2 regions of the Pseudomonas sp. No.21 genome follow, and region 2 is predicted to be linked to the other one. Evidence: riboswitches for the same ligand, from Rfam matches in the RefSeq annotation. Region 2 holds a riboswitch; the other holds the start of a gene.
What was found. Region 2 has a riboswitch for cobalamin ahead of cobW (cobalamin biosynthesis protein CobW). Riboswitches for the same ligand answer to the same signal wherever they lie in the genome.
Positions count from the first base shown of each region.

Region 1 (3,393 bases), on a different contig from region 2:
CCGGCGTCCAGGTCATGGCCGAGTGCCTTGCTGACCCAGAGGTTGGCGGTGCGCCGTGGCACGTCGGTGGGGCGGTTGCCGGACCGGGAGACGAGCTGGCCGCCGACGGATTCGTTGAAGTCGTCGTATTCGGCGCGCAGCAGCGAGGCGTTGGCCGAGACGTGCCAGCCCTGCTCCAGGGCCAGTTCCAGGGTCGCCTCCAGGCCGTCGGAAGACTGCTGGCCGATCTGCTGGGTGGGGCGGGTCACCGATTCACGAGAGAGCAGCTTCTTCTTGACGATGTGGTAGGCGGCCAGGGTCCATTCGCCGCGCCCGTCCCAGAACTGTTGCTTGAGGCCGAACTCGGTCTGCTTCGACTCGGTCAGGTCCATCTGTTGCTGGGTGGGGCTGAGGGTGATGAGGTTGCTGACGCCGTCCTCGCTGGTGGAGTACTGGCCATAGAAGGACAGCTGCGGGGTGGCGGCGAACACCAGGCCGGCGCGCCAGTTGCCGCCCTGGATGCTGCGGTCGCTGCGGCTGTTGGCACGCAGGTCGGTGCGGTCGACGTGGTTCTGGTCGCGGCGCAGGCCGGTGACCACGGACCAGCGCTCGCCGAGCTGGGTGCGGTTCTCGGCGAACAGCGCGGCGGTGCGGGTTTCGCTGCGCGAGTGCGGGCGGTAGGCCGAGGCGCTCTGGTAGTAGCCGGGCGCGGGGTTCCAGGGGTCGACGTAGTCGCCGCCGATGTCGGTGTAGGGCGAGTTGTTCAGCAGGTCGAAGCGGATGCGGTTGAACTCGCCGCCGACCAGGGTGCGGCTGTCGAGGCCGAACAACGAGTGGTCGAAGGTGAAGGTCTGGCGGTCGCCGATCTGCTCCTGCTCGTGCTTGATGCGCAGGTTCTCGGCGCGCTCCAGCTGGCCCCGGCCGGCGTCCCAGGTGTAGGCCTCGGCGTTGCGCCAGTAGCGGCGGCTCTTGATGTGGTAGAGCTGGTTGCTGGCGCTGAAGCCTTCGCCGGGCGTCCAGTCGGTGACGAGCCGGGTCCACTGGTCGTTGTAGTGCTGCTCGGCGTTGTGCAGGTTGTAGTTCTTCTCCTTCAGGCTGTCGCGTAGGTGGCCGTCGATCAGCGGCGTGCCGAAGTAGTTCATCGGCGTGAGGTCGCCCTGGTCATGGGCCAGGGTGAAGGCCAGGTCGTCGCTGGCCTGCCAGCGCAGGGCGGCGCTGAGGCCGAGGTTCTTCGAGTCGCCCCGGTCGATCCAGCCGTGGCTGGTTTCGCGGTTGAGGTTGAGGCGGTAGCTGAGGGTGTCGGTGAGCGAGCCGCCGCTGTCCAGGGCCATCTGCTGGCGGTCGTCGGAGCCGTAGCCCAGGCGCAGGCGGTTGCGGATCTCGCCGTCGAAGGGCTTCTTCGGCACCACGTTGATCACCGCGCCCGTGGCGCCTTCGCCGTAGAGCACCGAGGCCGGGCCACGGATCACGTCGATGCGTTCGACCATCCACGGGTCGGTGGGGAAGGTGGTGGTGCCCATGCCGGTGTAGAAGCGCGTGCCGTCGTACAGCTGCATCACCGAGGCGTGGCCGGTGAAGCCCCGGGCCGAGAGGGCGGTGCCGCCGTTGCCGGGGGTGCCGATGTGGGTGATGCCGGGGCTGCGGGTCACGGCGTCCTGCACGGTGGCGTTGTTGCGTGCGCGCACTTCGTCGCCGCTGATGGCGCTGGTGCTGGCCGGGGTTTCCAGGGCGGAGAGGCCCAGGCGCGAGCCGGCGGGCACGGGCGTGTCGAGGCGGATGGTCGTGTCGTCCGCCTGGTCGGTGACGGCGGTGGCCGGTAGCGCCAGGGTGCCGTCTTCGGCGTGCAGGGCGAGGGAAATGGACAGCGCGAGCAGGCCGAGGGCGGCGCTCGCCGGAGCGTTGGAGCTGAAGGTACGGGTCATGTCGTTCCTATCACGTCAGGAATGAATGGAGCCCGGAGGGAATGCAAAGGCGCGCGCGGGCGCGTGCACCCGTGCGAGAAACCGGCCCGTGCCCGCCCACCGCGGGTTTGCCTATCGATGCTCCAGGCCGGTCTCCGGGCTTGCGAGGATCACGTCGCATCCGCCTTCCCATGCCATGGGCACAGTGGCGTATCGGATGCAGCGCTCGCTTACCGTTGCGGGGGCAGCGCCGGACTGGTCCTGATGGACGCACCGGCTTCCCGTTTAACCCCACGCACGACGGCGTGGGACACCTGGAACGGCGCGCATATGACCATCCGCGCGCTCGGGCGTCAACGTTGAAATCGTGCGCGGGATGGCGCAATCCCCCTTCCCAGAGCCGTAGCGACGTTGCCGGAATGCCTTCCTTATTGTCATATCAACAATGTTGATTTGAGATTCTGCGCTCACGTATCGTCCGTCCACGGGCTGCAGGGCGATTCCCTCGCAGGGCCGCCCGCCATCCCCCCGAAACCGCTCGCCGACCCCGGCAGAGCCAGGAGCCTCGAGATGACCGATACCCCGAACAGATCCATCCCTTCCGGCCTGCAGATCCTCCAGGCGGTGATCGACGGCAAGCTGCCCGCGCCCTCCATCGGCGAGACCATGGCGATGAAGGCGGTGGGCGTCGAGCCCGGGCGTATCTTCATCGAGGCGCGGCCGGATGTACGTCACCTCAACCCGGCGAACACCGTACACGGCGGTTTCGCCGCCACCTGCCTGGACGGTGCCGCGGGCCTGGCGCTGTTCACCACGCTGCCCGGCGATACGCGGTATTCGACGGTGGACCTGGGCGTGAAGTACCTGCGCCCGCTCAAGGCCGGCGAGGTGTACAGCGTGGAGGGCTGGGTGGTGGAGCGCACCCGCAGCCTGGCGTTCTGCGATGCCCATATCCGCGATGCCGCCGGCACGCTCTGTGCCCGCGCCACCACCACCTTCAGCGTGAGGGACTGAGCCATGCGCGAACTCATCGTCAAGGGCGCGGGGCGCCTGGCCTGGGAGGAGGCGCCGTCACCGGTGCTGGATTCGCCGCTGGCGGCGCTGGTGCGGCCCATCGCCTCGGCCTCCTGCGACCTCGACCGGCGCCTGATCGCCGGGCTGACACCGTTCAAGCCGCCCTTCGCCCTGGGCCACGAATGCGTGGCCGAGGTGCTGGACGTGGGCGCGCAGGTGGGCACGGTCAAGCGCGGCGACCTGGTCTCGGTGCCCTGGAAGATCGCCTGCGGCACCTGCCGCCAATGCCTGGCCGGGCGCAGTACGGCCTGCACGGGCGTCGCCCGGCATGCGGCCTATGGCGTGCCGGCGGGCGGGCACTGGGGCGGGCTGTTCTCCGAGGTGGTGCGGGTGCCTTTCGCCGACGCCATGCTGGTACCGCTGCCCCCGGGGCTGGACCCGGTGGCCGTGGCCAGCGCCAGCGACAACCTCACCGATGCCTGGGTGGCCACCAGCCGCC
Region 1 is NZ_BAAJNO010000010.1:48,293-51,685, forward strand. Features, by position in the region: gene ACYJSS_RS21000 (TonB-dependent receptor) at 1-1,901, opposite strand, end outside; cobalamin riboswitch at 2,010-2,213, opposite strand; gene ACYJSS_RS21005 (PaaI family thioesterase) at 2,451-2,894, shown strand; gene ACYJSS_RS21010 (zinc-dependent alcohol dehydrogenase) at 2,898-3,393, shown strand, end outside.
Region 1: another riboswitch for cobalamin. It lies ahead of ACYJSS_RS21000 (TonB-dependent receptor); the one in region 2 lies ahead of cobW (cobalamin biosynthesis protein CobW).

Region 2 (3,393 bases):
ACGGCTGGCGAGGCAGGCGAACAGTTGCCGGGCGTTGTCCAGGCCGCCCTGGCGCAGGTACTGCCAGCAGCGCTCGGCGTCCTCCGCCGGGACCGTGCACAGGCGGGCCAGCTCCGGGTCGGGGCGGTCGTCGCCGGGCACCAGGATCAGCTGCGTGCCGCGTTCGGCCAGGGCCACCAGTTGCTCGATGCCGTAGCGCCAGTAGCCGACGCCGCCATGCACGGAGATGAGGATGACCTTGGCGTGCTGCAGCACCTCGTCGACGTAGAGGTCCACCGAGGCGTGGTTCTGCAGCTGCATGGGGTTGGCCAGGCGCAGGCTGGGGTAGTCCGCCGGCAGCTCGCGGGCGGCCTCGGCCAGCAGCGCCAGGTGCGAATCACCGCTGCACAGGATCACCAGCTCGGCGGGCGTCTGGGCCAGGTGGGCGATGCCGTCGTCGGGGACGAAGCCGCCAGGTTGGGTGCGCAGCAGGTGCATGGCTCGGGCCTTGGCTCGGTGGTGCGGCCCTCTCCCGGGGGAGAGGAGCCGGTTCGGCGGTTACGCCAGGGCGGTGCGCAGTTCGTTGGCGATGGTGGCCGGGTCCAGCTCCTGGCCGATCACCACCAGGCGGGTGGCGCGGGTCTCGTCGGCCAGCCACTGGCGGTCGAAGTGCTTGTCGAAGCGCTTGCCGACGCCCTGTACCAGCAGGCGCATGGGCTTGCCGGGGATGGCGGCGAAGCCCTTGATGCGCAGCACGTCGTGGCGCTCCACCAGTTGGCCGAGGGCGGCCAGCAGGGCGGCTTCCTCCACTTCCGGCAGGTCGACGTGGAAGGAGTCGAACTCGTCGTGGTCGTGGTCCTCGTGCCCTTCGTGGTCGTGGTGGGTGGCGCGGCTGTCGATGTGCGCCTCGGCCTCGGCGTTCAGGCCCAGCAGCACGGAGAGCGGCAGCTTGCCGGCGCTGGCTTCGACGATCTTCACCGCCGGCGGCAGCTCCTCGGCCACTTCGGCGCGCACGGCGGCCAGGGCGTCGGCGTCGAGCAGGTCGGCCTTGTTGAGGATCACCAGGTCGGCGCTGGCCAGCTGGTCTTCGAAGAGTTCGTGCAGGGGCGACTCATGGTCGAGGTTCGGGTCCTGCTTGCGCTGCTCGTCCACCTGCTCGGGGTGGGCGGCGAAGGTGCCGGCGGCCACGGCCGGGCTGTCGACCACGGTGATCACCGCGTCCACCGTGCAGGCGCTGCGGATCTCGGGCCACTGGAAGGCCTGTACCAGGGGCTTGGGCAGGGCCAGGCCGGAGGTCTCGATGAGGATCTGGTCGAGGTCGCCACGGCGCGCCACCAGTTCGCGCATCACCGGGAAGAACTCTTCCTGCACGGTGCAGCACAGGCAGCCGTTGGCCAGCTCGAAGACGCGGCCCACGGCCTCTTCCTCGGTGCAGCCGATGGAGCATTGCTTGAGGATCTCGCCGTCGATGCCCAGCTCGCCGAACTCGTTGACGATCACCGCGATGCGGCGGCCTTCGGCATTGTCGAGCATGTGGCGGAGCAGGGTGGTCTTACCGGCACCGAGGAAGCCGGTGACGATGGTGACGGGGAGTTTGGCCAGGGTTTTCATGCGCGGCAGCCCTTCGCTGGGAGTCGATCGGATCGGCGGGCGCGCGGGACGAGGGCACGGAGGGCCCGATTCGCCACCGGATCACCCCGCCCGGTTGTCTGGAAATTCGCCGAGGCAGGTCTCCTGGCTCACAGCCTGGCGCGATGCGCCGCCTCTCCGCCTTCCCGCCCGAAGGGCAGTGGCTGTGGATAAGGCCTCAGCTGTTCACAGTTGCGGGGGCAGCCACGGCTCGGCCGTGTTCCCTCTTAGCTGCGGCGCGCGGCCGCAGAACCTCGAAGGGCCGAAGGCTACGCAGGCCGGGGGCGGCGGTCAATCGCGGCGGTTGACGGCCGGTCGGTCTCGTGATGTCCTTGTGCGGTTTTTTCAGGTGTCTCGCGCCGTCGCGCGCGAGGTGAAACGGGAAGTCGGTGTGCCCCAGGGCGAGTCCGACGCTGCCCCCGCAACGGTAAGCGCACGTAGGGATCTGTAGGCCACTGTGTCCAGCGGACATGGGAAGGCAAACCCGCCCAGCCTCGGCTGGCGTCGCAAGCCCGGAGACCGGCCTGATCAGTTTTTGGCAACCCGCGGTGGGCGGGCGCATGCCGGAAATGCGGTGCCGTAGCGGCCGCTTTCTTCGCACGCGTTCCTCTTGCCGACTCACCCGCACGCAGAGGAAGCACCATGTCCAGCAGCACACTGAGCCATTCGGCCGCCGCCGTCCCCCTGTCCAAACGCCTGGCCATCGCCATCGGTGCCAGCCTCCTGGGCCTGTCGCTCGTGTACTTCGCCGGCTTCTCGCACATCGAGGCGGTGCACAACGCGGCCCACGACACCCGCCACAGCTCTGCCTTCCCCTGCCACTGAGGGCGCACCCGTGATCAAGCGCATCGCCCAGACCGCCGGGTTCGCCGGTCTCTTCGCCGCCATCGTGCTGACCCTGCTGCAGAGCCTGTGGGTCACCCCGCTGATCCTCCACGCGGAAACCTTCGAGAACTCGGCACCGGCCGAACAGGCCGAGCACAGCCACGAGCATGCCGCCGGCACGCCCGCCCATGAACACGACGCCGAAGCCTGGGCACCGGAAGACGGCTGGCAGCGCACGCTGTCCACCGGTGGCGCCAACCTGGTGGTGGCGGTGGGCTTCGCCCTGCTCCTGGCCGCACTGTTCAGCCTGCGTGGCCCGACCCGCGCCTGGCAGGGCCTGCTCTGGGGCCTAGCCGGTTTCGCCACCTTCGCCCTGGCGCCGTCCCTCGGCCTGCCGCCGGAGCTGCCGGGCACCGCTGCCGCCGACCTGGCCCAGCGCCAGGTCTGGTGGATCGGCACCGCCGCCTCCACCGCCGCCGGCCTGGCGCTGATCGCCTTCGGCCGCAACTGGGTGCTGCGCATCGTCGGGCTGGCGTTGCTGGTGATCCCCCACGTGGTTGGCGCGCCGCAGCCCGAGGTGCATTCGAGCCTGGCGCCGGAAGCCCTGGAACACGAGTTCATCGCCGCCTCGCTGATCACCAACGCGCTGTTCTGGGGCGCCCTGGGCTGGGCCGCCGCCTGGCTGTACCAGCGTTCCGCGAGCCAAGACCTGGCGTGAGCCGGGCCGTGCCATCGATCGACCCCGCGCAGGGCCCGGCCCTTCGCGGGGTCTTGCTTTACAGGGCAGGCCGATGATCCGCGTGGCCGGCCTCGGCTGCCGGCGCGGCTGCCCGGAGCGCGAACTGCGCGAGTTGCTGGACAGCACCCTGGCCGAGCGTGGCCTGGCGGTCGGCGACCTGAGTGCCCTGGCCAGCGTCGACAGCAAGGCCGACGAGCCCGGGCTGCGGGCACTGGCGCTGT
Region 2 is NZ_BAAJNO010000017.1:39,716-43,108, reverse strand. Features, by position in the region: gene cobN (cobaltochelatase subunit CobN) at 1-477, opposite strand, end outside; gene cobW (cobalamin biosynthesis protein CobW) at 538-1,590, opposite strand; cobalamin riboswitch at 1,687-1,880, opposite strand; cobalamin riboswitch at 1,939-2,150, shown strand; gene ACYJSS_RS27090 (CbtB domain-containing protein) at 2,251-2,433, shown strand; gene ACYJSS_RS27085 (CbtA family protein) at 2,444-3,151, shown strand; gene ACYJSS_RS27080 (cobalamin biosynthesis protein) at 3,225-3,393, shown strand, end outside.